DNA from 4 places in the Oceanobacillus alkalisoli genome. Region 4 is predicted to be linked to each of the others. Evidence: riboswitches for the same ligand, from Rfam matches in the RefSeq annotation. Region 4 holds a riboswitch; each other region holds the start of a gene.
The links. Region 4 has a riboswitch for S-adenosylmethionine ahead of L3V42_RS09800 (methionine biosynthesis PLP-dependent protein). Riboswitches for the same ligand answer to the same signal wherever they lie in the genome.
Positions count from the first base shown of each region.

Region 1: another riboswitch for S-adenosylmethionine. It lies ahead of L3V42_RS02830 (OsmC family protein); the one in region 4 lies ahead of L3V42_RS09800 (methionine biosynthesis PLP-dependent protein).
Region 2: another riboswitch for S-adenosylmethionine. It lies ahead of L3V42_RS11095 (DUF2292 domain-containing protein); the one in region 4 lies ahead of L3V42_RS09800 (methionine biosynthesis PLP-dependent protein).
Region 3: another riboswitch for S-adenosylmethionine. It lies ahead of L3V42_RS08670 (cyclase family protein); the one in region 4 lies ahead of L3V42_RS09800 (methionine biosynthesis PLP-dependent protein).

Region 1 covers NZ_JAKNRA010000001.1:621,613-625,951, forward strand. The annotation lists partial or broken gene L3V42_RS02820 (IS481 family transposase) at 208-369, shown strand; gene L3V42_RS02825 (sodium:solute symporter family protein) at 507-2,123, opposite strand; gene L3V42_RS02830 (OsmC family protein) at 2,120-2,608, opposite strand; SAM riboswitch class I at 2,750-2,857, opposite strand; gene L3V42_RS02835 (maltose acetyltransferase domain-containing protein) at 3,318-3,872, opposite strand; gene treR (trehalose operon repressor) at 4,020-4,339, opposite strand, start outside.
Region 2 covers NZ_JAKNRA010000008.1:35,604-39,942, reverse strand. The annotation lists gene L3V42_RS11105 (homocysteine S-methyltransferase family protein) at 1-153, opposite strand, end outside; SAM riboswitch class I at 239-340, opposite strand; gene L3V42_RS11100 (GNAT family N-acetyltransferase) at 483-980, shown strand; SAM riboswitch class I at 1,409-1,513, shown strand; gene L3V42_RS11095 (DUF2292 domain-containing protein) at 1,605-1,769, shown strand; gene L3V42_RS11090 (LLM class flavin-dependent oxidoreductase) at 1,915-2,928, shown strand; gene L3V42_RS11085 (GNAT family N-acetyltransferase) at 2,950-3,468, shown strand; gene L3V42_RS11080 (amidohydrolase) at 3,483-4,339, shown strand, end outside.
Region 3 covers NZ_JAKNRA010000005.1:28,371-32,709, reverse strand. The annotation lists gene L3V42_RS08675 (5-methyltetrahydropteroyltriglutamate--homocysteine S-methyltransferase) at 1-1,032, opposite strand, end outside; gene L3V42_RS08670 (cyclase family protein) at 1,066-1,818, opposite strand; SAM riboswitch class I at 1,893-1,997, opposite strand; gene L3V42_RS08665 (hypothetical protein) at 2,294-2,794, opposite strand; gene L3V42_RS08660 (LysR family transcriptional regulator) at 3,023-3,940, shown strand; gene L3V42_RS08655 (thioredoxin family protein) at 4,274-4,339, opposite strand, start outside.
Region 4 covers NZ_JAKNRA010000006.1:93,179-97,517, forward strand. The annotation lists gene L3V42_RS09795 (bifunctional metallophosphatase/5'-nucleotidase) at 55-1,458, opposite strand; SAM riboswitch class I at 1,836-1,949, shown strand; gene L3V42_RS09800 (methionine biosynthesis PLP-dependent protein) at 2,025-3,146, shown strand; gene L3V42_RS09805 (DUF3231 family protein) at 3,261-3,755, shown strand; gene L3V42_RS09810 (MFS transporter) at 3,802-4,339, shown strand, end outside.

The DNA.
Region 1 (4,339 bases), on a different contig from region 4:
AACTTTTTTCCTATGCAGATATTGGTGTAGAAAGTAGAATAAAAGCAATGGATAACCGGTTGAATGAATTTCATCATTACCAAAGTCGGCTTTTTCATCACCATATGTAGTTGGGAACGAACCAACTACATATGGTGATGGTGCAGCATTAAATATGTATTATGAAATTCATTAGGTTGTCCTTCTACTAAAAAGGAGGCATATCCAATGGATGAAAAAACGCGGGAAGAAATTGCTTTATTTCGTTATGGTTTGATTGCGCCGCTCTTTAATAAGCAAAGAGAACCAAAAGAGTATTTTCAAGAGCTGGAAGGAACAGTACATCAGGTACCCTATTATGGAGAACGAAAGGTTGCAGCTAAAACGATACAAGAATGACATTTAAATTATCGAAGAAATGGATTCGAGGGGTCATGAAATCTATTCAATGAGAAAACAAGCCCTTGAAAAAATTCAATGACCTGTTTTCCCCCTTTTAAACAGCAACAAGTACGCAAATCCTAAACCTACTTCGCCCGAGCTAATTTCCCTACTTCCAACTCATCTCTTGACGACGGTATAAATATAATGGTCGCGATAAATAAACATAAAAGAATCGAAAACAAGAAAATCCCCAGTAAGCCATAATCGTAAATCGCTTGATAATTCGTCAGTAGACCTATTGAAAGGAATGCTCCCGCAATTAAAGCATAAAGCCCTTTCCTCGATACAGAGGTAAATTTCACTTCAAGTGTCTTTGCCTTTTGCAATAATGTGATAATCGTTAATGTACTAAGATTAACTGACATTCCAATCCAAACAGGATGGATATTATAATAAAATTCATTTGGTGCCCAGCCGCCTAGATGGTACCATGAGATTCCGGACAAAAATCCGAGAATCATAGAACCTATTACAGCTTCTTTTGTTGCTAATCTCCAAAATAAGACTGCTACTACTGGTGCAAATGTTGCAGAATTCCTCATCGTCCAAGCTAAAATATTCCACCATGCAGCTTGTTCCGTCCGGAGCAATCCAAATCCAATCATTAACACAGTTAATAACAATAAGGATCGCTGCGTATACTTGACTAATTGTTCTGGAGTCGCGTGCGGATAAATCGCTTGGCCAACGTCTTTCCCTAAGCTCGTTGCTCCGGAAAATTGGCATGGTGCACCCCAACTCAAAGCACAAGCCCATATTCCAAGGAAAAATAATCCAACGAGCGGCGCAGGGAGAACTTGCATCAAATACTGCGGTAATGCTACTAACCCGAGGGTCGTGTCCGGTATCACAATTGCTGCGGAAATACCGAATAGGACACCAAGCAAAATAAAAGGAATCCCAAAAACGGCTGCCATCTTCAATCCTTTTTGTCCTTCTTCCGGTGTACGACATGATAACGCCATTTGAAAAGCCGCCTGTGCTAAGATGACGTTGACGAGAAATGTACCGAACCATGCCACAATCACTTGTATTCCAGCTCCACCCAACTGAAACATTTCCGGGTTCGTTACCGCAAAAGCGCGCAAACCATCTAAACCAGGATTAATGAAGAATGCTAGGATACCGATTGCGAACATTATAATGAAAACAAAGAAATTCATTGTTTGCGTAAAAGCAATGGACCACATCCCCCCAGCTTTCAAATATAGATACAAAAGGAATGCCGTAAATGCAATCGATAAAGATAAGGTAATTCCTGTAAAGACGTGGACTGCCGAAGCAAAGGCAATCGCTGTTGCGACAGACCACATTGGAAATGCAAAAGCTGTAATTGCTCCACTAATTCCAAGCGCCGCTCTTCCATATCGCTCCCCAATTAAACCAGATACCGTAACGACTAATTTTTCACGAAATGGTCCAATAATGACAAAAGCAATAATTAATATTTGCACCGTTTCGGCGACACCATACCAAACTGCCGATATCCCTGTAAGATAGGAAAGTTCAACAATAGAAATAAATGCAGAACCCGAGAATAACCCGGTAATACAAAAAGCTACAATCCACTTATTGAATGTACGCCCACCAACAAAATACCCAGTTGCGTTAGCTTTTTTCCTGGAAACTTGTCCTGCTATCAATAAAAATGCTGTATAAGCAAGTGCAAAGAAAATTAACCATAAACCATAGGAAGTCATTCGGTTACACCTTCTTTTATCTTAATCCAGTTTAATGATATCGGAATTCCTGTATCCTTAAATAAATTGTAGGCAGGACATCTATCCTTCACCTTTTCTTTCAATTCCTCTATTCGATGCTCGCTCTCGTCGGTTTCAAACCAAATCGTATTAATCACCTCTTGGAAATGAGGACTAACATTATCTATCCCTTTCATTCCGCGACGATCAATCGTCCCAATCGAATCAGACTTCAATCGATGAAATGCAAAATCAATTTCTTTTGCGATGGTTTCGATAACAATCAAGATACAGCCGTTAAAGGAACCTAAAATATATTCCATTGGAGTAGGCGCTTCATCAGTCCCTCCTAATTTAACCGGTTCATCAATTGTAAAAGAAAATTTTCTTACTGTATTAACATTTTTTAACACACCAATTCGTTCGCTGCTTGCTTTAACATTTCTTAGATTCGTATTGATTGAACTTGTTTTGTCCACTGACATATTCATCTCTCCTCAAATATAATTATTCTAATTGTTTTACTTGGTTTTAGGGTTAAATCTTTCCACTCCTTCCATATAAAAAGCCCTCCTCCCATCAAAAGATGAGAGAAGGGCAATGATGTATCCTATACCAATACGCTTAACTCATCTTTAGAATACCCAGGTATTCTTCTGAAATTAGCACCATACAAAAAATTGCTGGTTGCTGAGGCTTCAAAGGGTCAGTCCCTCCACCTCTCTCGATAAGATTTCATTCAATTAGAATAAATTATAGATACAGATATTTGAATTGTCAAGAGGTTTTGATTATTAATGAGTTATAAACTTGATTAATATACTTGCAAAGCCCATGAAAACTAAATTTACAGGATACTTTATATTACCCGGTTTATTATGAAAAGACAGTTGATAAAAATACTCTTCCTTGTTATATAAAACAATCTCGAAGATTTTTTGAAAGGAAACTTCAGATATCTTTATATAGTCAATATCCGTAAAATAAATGGTTACTTCACTTTTGGCTCTGGGTAAACACCGATTACTTCTTACAAGCAATATCCGGACGATTGTTCCTTTTCTTATGTATTTGTTTTTTACTCCCTTTATGACTCATCGTTTATAATGCGAAACTTCATTCAGTGTTGGAAGTAACTGGGTAATAACAGCCGTGTAGGGCGAGCAAGGACAAGCCCCCAAGCGCCTCAACTGTTTAAACTCGCTTGATAATGCTTGCGGGATTTCCTCCTACAACGACATTGTCCGGCACATCCTTCGTCACTACTGCACCAGAGGCAATAACAACATTGTCCCCTACAGTCACCCCAGGATTGATAATGGAGCGTCCACCGATCCAGACGTTATCGCCGATCGTAATCGGCTTTCCGTACTCCATTCCGGAATTTCGCTCCGTTGGCTGAATCGGATGTGTCGCTGTATAAAGTTGTACGCCGGGGGCCAGCATGCAATTATCCCCAATTCGGACTTCGCAAACATCTAAAATCGTACAGTCGAAATTTGCGTAAAAGTTTTCTCCTACATATGTATTATATCCGTAATCAAAACGGATGTTGGGCTCCATATAGATTTCTTTGCCTGTCGAGCCGAGCAATTCCTTTAATAATTCCTTCCGCTCTTCGATTTCGGTTTCCAGTGTCTCGTTATAGATCCTTACGTTGCGGCGTGCTTCTAATCGATCTTTCACTAATTCAGGATCTTCGGGATCATACATTTCTCCCGCCAGCATTTTCTCTTTTTCTGTGTTCATTAACATAACTCCTTTTCCCGTAATACTTAAAAAGCAGCACAACGAGGGGAATAAAAACGTTGTGCTGCTTTTTCAAATAAGACCGCCCCCTACCTCCCAGGCTATTGGGCAGGATTGTACGACGTCTAGCTTCTTTCAAGCTTCCCCCTAATCCTTTACCCTTCTTGCAAAATCTACAAATCGGAACTTATCTGGTCGGTGCCTAGACTCTGTGAATTGAAATAGATTCGTATCCTCTAAATGGACCTGACTTCGGATGACTACAACATTTGTGAAACCTTCTAGGTCTAACAGTTCGTGGTCTTCTTTTGTCGGCGTTTCAACGACAATTTCTTTCTTGGCAAAACCGATCATCAGATTCAATTCCTTCTCAATATGGTTATAGATGGAAGTCTCGCAAATCTCCTCAGATAACATCGGCACGTATGTTTCATTGAAATAATCTTTATCAAGGATGACCTTCTCCC
Region 2 (4,339 bases), on a different contig from region 4:
ATAGGTCTGTTTAAGTGCTTCTGGGTTTTCTAGTGCAACTTCAGGCACAAATGACCCTGCTTGTAAATAGCCCCTCCGCTCCAATTCAAATAAATATCCTTCTCCGACAATAACTGTTCCATCTTTCAACCTTTGTTCTAAAGTACGTTTCATTACTTCTCCTCCTTATTTTTTAAAATAAAATATTAAAAAACCCCTTCTTAAGTAAGAAGAGGTTTAATTACAATTTCGGTTTCTCTTCTTATCTTCAAGCGTAACGCTACTGGAATTGGCACAGTGCTTCAAAAAGTCTGTTGCCGAGGTATCAAAGGGCCAGTCCCTCCACCTCTCTAGATAAGAGAATTACATATTTAATTTTGGTAATTTTTACTCTACATAGATTCCGTGTAAAAGTCAAGGGGGATTTAGGAAATATTTTAAAATTAAAATTGTATTTTGTAATAAGATTGATTACAACAAAATAGAGTAAGGGGAGAAAACGATTGATCATTAGGGGAGTTAAATCACCAGATGCAGAAAAGTTAGCTTATCTTATAAAAGAGGTTGGAAATAGTGCAAAGTACATGCTTTGGGAAGCTGATGAAAGAAGGATTCAAGCAGATAACCAATTAGAGATGATTGAAAGTATGCAAGCCAGTGAAAATTCTACAATACTTGTAGCGGAAATGGATGAAGATTTAGTGGGTTATCTTTTCGCCATAGGTGGAAAAGCCCGAAGAAATAAGCATTCTGTTTATATTGTAATCGGCATATTGCAAGGCAAAAGAGAGCAAGGAATTGGAACGAAATTATTTAAAAAGTTGGACCATTGGGCTAAGCAGCATCATATTCACCGATTAGAGTTAACCGTTGCGACGAAGAATGAAGCCGGATTATCGCTGTATAAGAAGGCTGAATTTGAAATGGAAGGGACAAAAAGACACTCTTTACTCATAGATGATGAATTTGTGGTTGAATATAATATGGCGAAATTATTATAGGCAAGTTCAGGTTTTACTTACTTGAATGAATTTCATAATTACCAAAGTCGGCTTTCCCATCACCGTATGTAGTTGGGAACGAACCAACTCAACTACATATGGTGATGGTGAAGCATTAAATACGTATTATGAAATTCATTAACCTAGAATAAATTTTGTGTAAGATTTCTGTTCATGTTAATGAAAATAAATTACCACTTATATCATAATATATTGTCATAAGTGCTAGTGTTTCTTAGGATAGGTAGCATTAACTTACAACGGATAACTAATAAAGTTCGAATTTCGGTTATGTTTAAAGTATGCTTGACATTGTAAATCCTGAGTGTTACTATAGGAAATATCAGAATAAAAGTAATCTTTTTATAGTGAGTATCGTTTGTTATGTAAAGATCTATAACGTATTCGAATACAATTAAATAAATATTTTCTTATCCAGAGAGGTGGAGGGACTGGCCCTTTGATGCCTCGGCAACAGACTTTTTGAAGCACTGTGCCAATTCCAGCAAGCCGATGTGCTTGGTAGATAAGAAGGGTGATAAGTATAATTAAAACCTCTTCTTATTTGAAAAGAAGGGGTTTTTTAGTTTTAAATTAAAAAATACTCTGGAAAGGGGGGATTATGTGGCAAATGTTAATGATAAAAAAATCGCAGACATCGTAACTGAATTAAAAAAATTAAAATATGGAAACTTAATTATAACCGTTCATGATGATGAGATTACCCAAATAGAAACAACAGAGAAAAAACGTTACCAGCCACAAGGTAAAAAACAGCGAACTTCATGAAGTGAGATATCATTCAGTGGAGCTATTACAGAACGTTAATGAGTGATAAATATGCCGATTAGACAACTAAAGGCAGCCTTCTAATCTACTAGAATAGAAAGCTGTCTTTTTTTAATTAAAAAGTAACAAAAAATGGGGGAAATTAATGAGCTATCAACTTGGAATTCTTGATCAAAGTCCAGTATTTGAAGGAAAGACGGCCACCGATGCATTACAAGACACGATTCAATTGGTGAAAGAGGCAGAAGCATGGGGCTATTCTCGGTTCTGGGTGGCAGAGCATCATCATATGGAGCAAGTAGCTGGTTCATCACCAGAAGTATTAATCTCACATTTGTTGGCACATACAAGTTCAATCCAAATAGGATCAGGTGGAGTGATGTTACAACATTATAGTCCATATAAAGTTGCGGAGAACTTTAATCTGTTAGCAAGCCTTGCTCCTGGAAGAGTAGATCTTGGAATTGGAAAAGCACCTGGAGGATTACCATTATCTACAAGAGCTTTACAACATGGAAATTTAAAGAATGGAAATGACTTTAATGAACGCTTAACCTTTTTAAGGGATTTAATTGACGATTCCATCAAAAATAGTCACCCACTTGCAGGTATTCAGGCTTTACCAAAGCCAGAAAAGAAGCCAGAAATTTATTTGCTTGGAGGAAGTACCGTTAGTGCAACTTTTGCAGCGGATTTAGGGGTTAACTTTGTTTTTGCAGGCTTCTTAAATAGTGATGAGGAATTGCTTCAAGAAACAGTTCGAACCTATAAGGATAATTTTAATGAGGGAAAATGTATTGTCGCTTTAGCAGTCTTAGCAGCACCTACACAACAAGAAGCTGAGGAATTAGCAAAAGACCATAAATTATATATCTTACATCTGCATGATGGGAGGACATTAACCGTTCAATCAAAAGAGCAAGTGCAGGCATATAAAAGTCAGGCAGAAGGCCCATTTGAAGTAGAAGAAAAGGCGGCAGATATTATTGCTGGTACGAAAGAATTTGTGAATGGTGAATTGAACCGACTTCATGAAACGTACAAAATAGACGAATTTATTCTACACACTCCGCTGCGGAAAAAAGAAGAACGTCTACGTTCCTTCCAACTACTAAGTCCATTCCAATTAACGAAGAAGGTTGAATCCACAATATATTAAATAAATTAATTGGGGGTAACGATGGGTAAATTAATAAGCAATCCAATTATAGTAAGTGAGTTGTTTATAGACGAAGCTGAGATTCTTCGTCAAGTTTTAAGCGAAAGTTATCAACAGTATGAGCGTTATTATTCGCCGCAAGGATGGAAGGATTATTCAAGGAAAATTGTCTCATCCGTTGACAGTCCAAATGTAGATAAAATATTGGTAGCCAAACGGAATCAGGAAATTATAGGTAGCTTGCAACTATTTAAGTCATCGGAAAAGGCATATGGAAAGCCGGAACTTGAAATTCAAGCACCAATCATTCGATTATTAGCAGTTCTTCCTCGTGCTAGAGGTTATGGTGTTGGAAAAGCATTATTAGCAACTGCCATCAATGAAGTCAAAACTTCTGGGCAATCTAATATGTATTTGCATACAACTGAGTTTATGGATGGAGCGATCCAACTTTATAAGGGGTTCGGTTTTAGAAGAGATGAGTCAAAGGATTTTGTGAGAGAAGATATTTTATGTAAATGCTATAGACTAGATGTTTAGAGGGGGATAATTGTATGATTCAATCTGATTTACAGGAATATTTAATTTCAATTAGGCGTTATTTACATCAGTACCCTGAGTTATCACTCCAAGAATTTGAAACAACGAAATTTATTCAAAAGCAATTACAGGATACTGGGATTCATGTGAGGAAAACAAGCTTAAAAACCGGAGTATTCGCACAATTACAAGGTAAAAGCCCGGGACCGACAATTGCGCTTCGGGCAGATATCGATGCACTGCCGATTGAGGAACAGACGGGCTTATCTTACGCTTCAAAAGTTAAAGGTGTGATGCATGCTTGTGGCCATGATTTCCACACCGCCGCATTAATCGGAGCAGCTTATCTATTAAAAAAAAATCAAAATAAGCTGAAAGGAAATATTAGATTCATTTTTCAGCCAGCTGAAGAGATAGGTGGTGGAGCAGAGCAGGTGATTGATGACGGGCAACTTGAAGGAGTGGAGGCAATTATTGGGCTTCATAATAAGCCTGAGTTACCAGTTGGAACAATTGGTTTAAAAGCAGGACCGGTGATGGCCTCTGTCGATCGCTTTCGGATTACAGTTAAGGGGAAAGGAAGTCATGCCGCCATTCCGCAGAATGGTAAAGATCCAATCCTTGCATCTTCACAGATGGTTACGGCGCTTCATTCCATTGTAAGCAGAAATATATCCCCATTAGAAAGTGCTGTTGTCAGCGTCACTAGAATAACAGGCGGAACTACGTGGAACGTCATTCCGGGTGAGGTGACTTTGGAAGGAACGACACGAACGTTTAATGATAGAATTCGCGAAGAAATTAAAGGAAGTGTACAAACTATTGTAGAAAATACAGTCCGTGCATATTCGGGAGAGGCTATTATTGATTG
Region 3 (4,339 bases), on a different contig from region 4:
GCCGTGATGAGTGGAGGCGAATCCGCATTGCGGGCTTAGTGCAATTTGTTCTAGCGGTACATACTTAGAAGCTTCCTGGATTTTATTTTTGATTACTTCTTTATCTTCCAGTTCACCGAATTTCGAAGTCACTGCTCCGATAACGACTTGTGCGCCGTCTTTTGGTACATGTTTAAGTGGCTCGAAGGAACCGGAACGCTCATCATCGTACTCTAAGAAAAAGCCGTCTACTTTTTCTTTAGCGAATAAGGTGCTTGCAATTTCAGCATAGCTTCCTTGGAATGCCCAAGTCGATTGATAATTCCCGCGGCAGAGATGTGTTGTGATGAACAAATCATCCGGTCGATCCGCAATACTTTCATTAACAATACGAACGGCAAGCTCAATTAAAGCTTTTTTCGTGTAGCCGCCGGAGTCAACCAATTGGAAATCAGTGGAGGAAAGTCCCGCGATATAGACGTCATCAAGCTGCAAGTAACGAACTCCAGCATCGTAAAAGGCTTTTACAGCGTCACGGTAGGTTTGGATGATATCGTTGGCATAATCCTCAAGATCTGGATAAATTTCCGGGTTGCGGATGCCGGCTTCGAATAACTGGTTTGGGCTTGGAATCGTCTGCTTTGGAATGGCGCGATCCCCAACAATTTCTTTAAATTCGATAAAGTCTTTGATGAATGGATGATCTGGATTAAAGGAAATTTTCCCAGTGTTACGTACGTGATAGCGCTCGGTTTCTGTATCGGCAAATTGGTAGCCTTTTTCTGTTTCGTAACCTTCAATTCCATTTAAGCCTTCCAGGAAATCGAGGTGCCACCAGGTACGGCGGAACTCTCCGTCGGTCACTGCTTCTAATCCTACTTCAATTTGCTTATCAACAATACGCTTGATTTCCTCTGTTTCAATTTCACGTAATTCTGCTGGGGTAATCTTGCCTTCTTTTGCATCTTTTCTTGCCTGGTGCAAATTGTCCGGTCGTAATAAACTTCCTACATGGTCTGCCTTGAATGGAGCTTTTACTAATGTTTTTGTCATGAAAATCATCCTCTTTCTGATTTTAGTTTTATTTTAAGGTAGTATTGCGAACGATCGTACAGGGAATCCACTTGCTTTTTCAGGCTTTGGAACGATATTGAAGATGACGGCGCCCTTTGTCGGAACTTGATCTAGATTTCTCAGCAGTTCGATCTGATAGGTGTCTTGTTCCAGTACGTAATATTCCCCGATGAGCCTGCCGTTTTTTGCAGCGTCGACAGCGGAATCCGTGTCAAAGGTTTCGTGGCCGACTGCTTTAATTTTTCTTTCTTCAAATAGGAATTCGAGAGCGTCAATTCCCCAGCCGGGAAGGTGTGGATTACCGTCTTCATCTTTATTTTCAAACCGATCTTTATCCGGCCAACGCTTGCTCCAATCGGTGCGTAAGGCGACAAATGTCCCTGCCTCAATTTCACCGTGGATGGCTTCGAACCCGATAATATCTTCTTTCGTCAAGGTGAAATCGTTGTTATTTGCTGCTTCCGTTGATTTATCAATGACAACGAGCGGTAAGACAAGCTCTTTTAATTCAAGTTCATCAAGGTAGCGCTGGTCTCTGACGAAATGAACGGGAGCATCAATATGTGTTCCATATTGTCCTGCAAAAGAGAACTGTTGAGCAAAGAAACCATCGTCATGATTGTAAAGTGTCTTGAATGCCGCATCATCAAAGGCTGCAAAATGCGGTGAATCCGGGCCGAAAGTGTGGGTCAGATCAACCCATTCTTTTTCTTTCAGCAGTGAGATTGCTTTTTGTAGTTCTGTAGTTGCTTGAATTGTCGTCAACTTCATCTCCTCCTAAAATTATAAAAACCCTCTTCTTGAAATAAGAAGAGGGTTTGGTATCGTATCTCCGACTCTTCTTATCTTCTGAGCAAATGCATGCTCCTGGAATTGGCACAGTACTAAAAAAGCCTGTTGCCGAGGTCTCATAGGGCCAGTCCCTCCACCTCTCTGGATAAGAAAAAACATTATGAAATTATTTAAATAATACAATATACCGAAATGAAAAGAAAGTCAAGCTTAATTTGGGACAGGGAGTCAGAGCATTTGTCCCAACTGGGACAAGCGCTCTGACCGAGGCTGCTGAAAAAGTACACTAATTTCAAGCGAATGGAAACCGATTCCCAAATTTCATGTAAAATAACCTATGAAAGTGGAGAATAGATACCTGTTTTCACTCGATTTTGGTTATCAAAGTAGGAAAAATAATTTCCAAAATATGTTTTCCAGCAGCCTCGCTCTGACCCCCTGTCCCAGCTCACCGGCAAAAAATGATTATTTCATAAGGGGTTGTTTGGGCTGGGATACTCTTTGTCGTCGCACCATAAACAACAATTAAATTTCTGCCAGCTGGACTTTGTTTGAAGTCTTGCCCGTTTGTTAATTGAATCTGTGTATCACGGCCGATATTTAGCTGTAAAGTGCCATCACTGCTAATTAATTGATCATTGAAATAACTCACCTTTACATGGCTATACGGATTTTCTTTCACGATAACTAATGCCCGGTATTGGGGTGGATAAATTAGAATTGCCGGAGCATCTCCGTCGTAATAACCAGTGATTTGATCTCCGACTTGGATTTTTTCTTGGTACAAGAAGAACGTATCTGGTCCTGCAACAAAGTTAACAACAGCACCGGCATCATTCTGAACAGATATAAACTTGTAACAACCGAAATTATCATTAGGCGGATACATTGGAAAGTCTTCTATACTCGTGACGTAGCCGGTAAATGATTGAAAGTTGATTCTACTCATTGAAGCCACTCCCTATTATAAAATTAGCCCGTAATAGTTTATGAAAACCTATGATTAAAGTGCTGAATCGGGACAAGTGCTCTGACCCCATGTTCCAGTGGGGCAGAGCACTTGTCCCGATTTCTATACAGGTGGGGCGGGTTATGATTTAATGGGGATAATGGAAAGTTATTGAGGTTGTTCGGTAAATAGATGTTTAGATGATGAGAAAGATGGAGGAGGGACTTAATGGAATTAAGACAGCTAGAATATTTCATGACGGTATGTGAAGAATTACATTTTACGAGAGCTGCTGAGAAGTTGAATATTGCTCAGCCGACATTAAGCCAGCAAATCAAAGTATTGGAAAGTGAGGTAGGCATACCGCTCTTTGATCGGATAGGGAAAAAGACAGCTCTAACGGAAGCGGGAAAGATTTTGTATAAACATAGTAAGCAGGTTTTCTATGAATTGGAACAAGCACAAGCAGCAATTGGAGAACTGAATGGGTTGGAAAGAGGAAGGCTTACCATCGGATCCTTGCTTACTTGTATGAATTACCTACTTCCTCCTGCACTAGTTCGCTTCAAAGGTCTTTATCCGAATATCGAACTGTCTGTCCAAGGACTGCGGACAGAAGAGATTGAAAGAAGCATACTGGAAAATGAACTGGATCTTGGTCTTACGTTCCTGCCGAACGGAAATGATGAGTTGGAGGAAATTTCATTATATACAGAGGAACTGGCACTTGCTGTTCCCAAGGGTCATCCACTTGCGATGAAGCCGGCAATAAACTTTGATCAAATTACCAATATCCCATTAATACTTATGCCGGAAAATTATCAACTTCGGCAATTAATGGAGGGCTACGCTCGAATGGTCGGGATCACGATTAATCCGGCACTTGAGCTGACAACGTTGGAATCAATTATCCAACTGACGGAAAAAGGAATGGGCGCACCCATTTTACCACTGCCGTACTTGGAAAATTTAAATAATCAAGATATAAAAACTGTGAAAATACTAAATCCAACCCCACAAAGGGAAATTGGCATTATCTATCGAAAAGATAAATTCATGTGTACAGCAACCAGAACTTTTATCGGAGAAGTGACGAAAGCATTAGCAGATGGGGCAGAGGATCAGGCTATTAACATCCATCCATGAAAAGAGCAGTTCGGATACTAAGGTGTTCGAGCTGTTTTATTAATTACATTTCTATACTAATTACGAAAATACAGTGGGACAAGTGCTCTGCCCGAGGCTGCTGAAAAAGTACACTAATTTCAAGCGAATGGAAACCGATTCCCAAATTTCATGTAAAATAACCTATAAAAGTGGGGAATAAATACCTGTTTTCACTCGATTTTGGTTATCAAAGTGGGAAAAATAATTTCCAAAATATGTTTTTCAGCAGCCTCGCTCTGCCCCCCTGTCCCGCTGTACAAAAACGCCCGAACCGTCGACCCAGGGAGGTTGGTTCGGGCGTGTTTTGGTTTCTTAGCCTTTTTTAACATCTTCCATGCTTGCACCGTAATTAATATGATAGGTCTGTCCATTCAGCAC
Region 4 (4,339 bases):
TTAGTTACATAATAAAGTATGCAAAAGAAGGCTCCCCTGTCACTGGCATCAATTTCACGCTTGCGGTGTCTTATTCTTAAGCGTATCAAGTAGTAAATCCCGCAAAAACTCAGGTAAGAAATACTGTTTCATTTCAGACTTAGCAATTTCCGGGAGCAATCGCCCGAAAGTAAATGTATCAGCAGTAGCGATGCAATATGTTTTCTCTTTCTCCACGGCTGAGCCATCCTGAAACATAACCCCGGTCACCGCCTCTCTCCCGTTTGCTCTTATCGTTGTTGAAATGGATAAGCCAGAGAAAAGCATTCTGCCAATCACTTTCCCCCTGAAACCGAACCCTTTCAATTGAATCTCCATAAAATCTTTCTGCAAGGAAGCGCGGATCACTTCAATTAACTCATCTCCCCGTAGATGTACGACGACCGGATTGATTGGATGCGGGCAAATCCGATGGATATCACCATAAGTTACCATTCCTTTCGGTAATCCATCCAGTAATAACCCTGCATTTAATAAGGAAGCATCAGCGTCTGTCCATTTGCGGACCGTTTCCGTTAAGTCTTGCATCATTGGCACATCATGAAACCAATCCGTTTCAAATCCCTCTTCTAAATAGACTACCTCTTCCTCCAACACATTACCCGCTTTTGCAGCGAGTTCATCAAGCAATATACTCGTATCCTCATTTTCGGAATAACTGGAAACATCTGTTGTATAAGCCTCTTTATGTGTAAGCTCTCTTTTATCATGATCATAAGTTAAAATCACTTCGCCAACGTACATGCAATGCTTTCCGGCTGCAGTTAAAAGACTGTTGTTCACGTACTCACCCGTCCGTAACAAATGATGGGTATGACCACCAATGATAACATCGATATCCGGAAACTTCCGCGCTATTGCCTCATCTTCACTAAGTCCTAAATGGGATAGAAGGATAATAATATCTGTTTTTTGCTTTAGAGAATCCAGTTGTTTTTCCAATTCTTCAAATGGTGAAGTTAAATGCCAACCAAGCAGTTGATAAAAAGCATTAAACGGGGCAGTTAATCCAATCAGTCCAATTCGCACCCCCGATTCAGTCCGAAGAACCTGCGTATCATGCAACCAATCTGGAGGATGCTCTTCTTTATGTTTCAAATTCGCACAAACTACTTGAAAGTCCGCTTCATCATATAAATGATATAAGTCGTCATGAGAAAGTGTTATTCCTTCGTTATTCCCGAGTGTAACGGCATCATAGCCGACTTCATTCAAAAGCTCCACATTCGCCTTCCCCATAGAAGCTTCTGATATAGGATGAACTCGGTCCATATGGTCACCGATATCAACTAGAAAGTGGGCATCTCCTCGGGTTTGACGACTGCTCTTCATATCTTTTAAATAGCCAGCCGTCCGCGGCCATTGATTGAAATTACTATGCAGATCATTTGTATAGTAAAAGTATATTTTTTCCTTCATAAATCTTGCTCCTTAACCTAATCCTTCCATAATCATGCAAATAGGGTAAATACAGTCACTAAACTAATAACATAACACATTAATGAATTTCATAATACGTATTTAATGCTTCACCATCACCATATGTAGTTGAGTTGGTTCGTTCCCAACTACATATGGTGATGGAAAAGCCGACTTTGGTAATTATGAAATTCATTCACATACTAAAAAATATCCTTACCATTTGTTTAGCTTTTTTATTTTCCTATAACTATATCAGCGATTTACCGGGTTGCAAACTATTTTGCATGCATTCTGTCATTATTTTTTACTTTTCTTGCATTTACCAACGATTTGTACTAAGATGTATTCAATCCATAACAATTGTATAGCATTATTTCTTATCAAGAGAGGCGGAGGGATTTGGCCCGTTGAAGTCTCAGCAACCAGCTTAAACACATGAGCATGGTGCTAATTCCAATTGACGGTTCTTGCCGTCTTGAAGATGAGAAGAGTGTACTTGTGTAGATTCCGAGGCCTTCTTCTTAGAGAAGGCCTCTTTTTATTATGAAGAATAGGGTGATAAAATGACAAAGCAAAAGATTGAAAGCCGTTTAGTTCAATTAGGAAATCGTTCAGATGAAAGAACAGGAGCAGTAAGTACACCAATTTACTTATCGACTGCTTATGAACATCAAGGGCTCGGAGAATCAACGGGATTTGATTATAGCAGGACGAAAAATCCGACAAGGCAAATTCTTGAAGATGGCATTGCTGATTTAGAAAATGGTCATGCAGGTTTTGCCTGCAGCTCTGGTATGGCTGCAATTCAACTAGTCCTCTCCTTGTTTAACTCTGGGGATTCCTTAATATTTTCAGCAGATGTTTATGGTGGGACGTACCGTTTGTTAAAGCAATATGAGGAAAGATACAATATAAAAGCAAGCTATTCTGATTTCACACCGACCGATGCTATTGAAGCGCTGATTACAAAAGATACGAAAGCTATTTTCATTGAGACTCCCACAAACCCATTAATGCAGGTAATTGATATTCCAACATATGCCGAACTCGCTGAAAAGCATGGGCTGCTATTTATTGTTGATAATACATTTTTAACACCATATCTGCAGCAGCCATTGGAACTCGGTGCTGATATAGTCATTCATAGTGCAACGAAATATATTGGTGGACATAATGATGTATTGGCAGGGTTAGTCGTTGCGAAAGATGAAAATGTTTCTGAATTACTTGAAACGAACCATAATGCTGCTGGTGGAGTGCTTTCTCCTGCTGACTCTTATTTAGTTGTTAGGGGGCTAAAGACACTCGGAATCCGAATGGATCGTCATGAGAAAAACGCAAAAAAAATTGTAGAATATCTAGAGAGGAATGATACTGTTCGGAATGTTTTATACCCAGGTATTGGTGGGATGCTTTCCTTCCGGTTACATGATGCGAATTTAATCAACCCCTTCCTGCAAAACTTGCGGTTGATTACGTTTGCGGAAAGTTTAGGAGGAGTGGAAAGCTTCATTACATATCCAACAACACAAACACATGCCGACATGCCGCTTGAAGACCGGCTCAAGCGCGGGGTAGACGATCGCCTCCTGCGCTTTTCAGTTGGCATTGAACATGTCGACGATCTCATCAGCGATCTTGAGCAAGTATTTCGCAAAATTAATCGTAACCCTATAACGAATTGAAATGCATCAAAAGTTGGGACATGACCCTTTATATAGGGTGTGTCCCTTCTTTATTTTCTTGGATAATATTCGCTGAATGGAGAGAAACTATGCAGGATAGAAAGGAGGATTATAATGACTGCACGAAATAAAGCGAATGAACCGTTCCATTCAGGAGAAGTGTATCATTTATGGAATTATTTATATCATACAAAGCATCTCCTCGTTACAATGCAAGTGCTAATCAACCATACAGGAGATCATGATTTAAAAACATATGGTGAAGACTTGGTGGAAAGCTGCCTTATTCAAGAAGAACAGCAAGTTGAGGGAATATTAAAAGAGGCTGGTATCCGCTTGCCACCCGCACCACCGGACAGGCCGAATGTAGAGGTGGAAGATATTCCTGCTGGAGCAAGATTTAATGATCCGGAAATTTTCACATTTATTCATAAGGAACTGATGTCTTTAAGGTCTAATAGCAGTTATCTGATAAGCATCGCTATAAACGAAGACATTCGTTCTATGTTCAGTGATTTCCATGGTCAACAAGAGGAATACGAACAAAAAATACTGGATATTGCAAAGGAAAAAGGATGGCTCGTCCTTCCACCAATTAATATCAAATAGAGTACGCGCAAGGAGTGCACAAACGTTGAGAAAAACGAATAAAGGAATGACAATACTAGCCGTCGGGTCTGTTCCGCTCATGATGACACTTGGAAATTCCATGCTAATCCCCGTTTTACCGGAAATGAAGTCTTCACTCGGCTTATCGCAACTCCAAGTAAGCTTAATAATTACTGTATTTTCAATTGCCGCAGCAATAATGATTCCGATTGTCGGTTATCTGTCTGACCGTTATTCTCGGAAAATCATTATGTTACCATCCCTTATCCTTTTTGCCTGTGGCGCTTTACTTGCTGGCATTGGGGCTGCCCTGTTTGATTCCTATGCTTGGATTCTCGTCGGCCGGGGCATACAGGGCATCGGGGCAGCTGGCTGTGCACCGATAGCAATGGCTTTGATCGGTGATTTATTTAGTGGAGGAGAGCGTAGTCGGGTTCTTGGAATTTTTGAAGCGTCCAACGGGCTAGGTAAAGTGTTATCTCCCATTTTTGGTTCACTGCTCGCTTTAATCGTCTGGCACGCTGTATTCTTCGTTTTCCCAGTTCTAAGCTTGATCGCAGCAGTTTTAGTTTGGATTTTTGTAA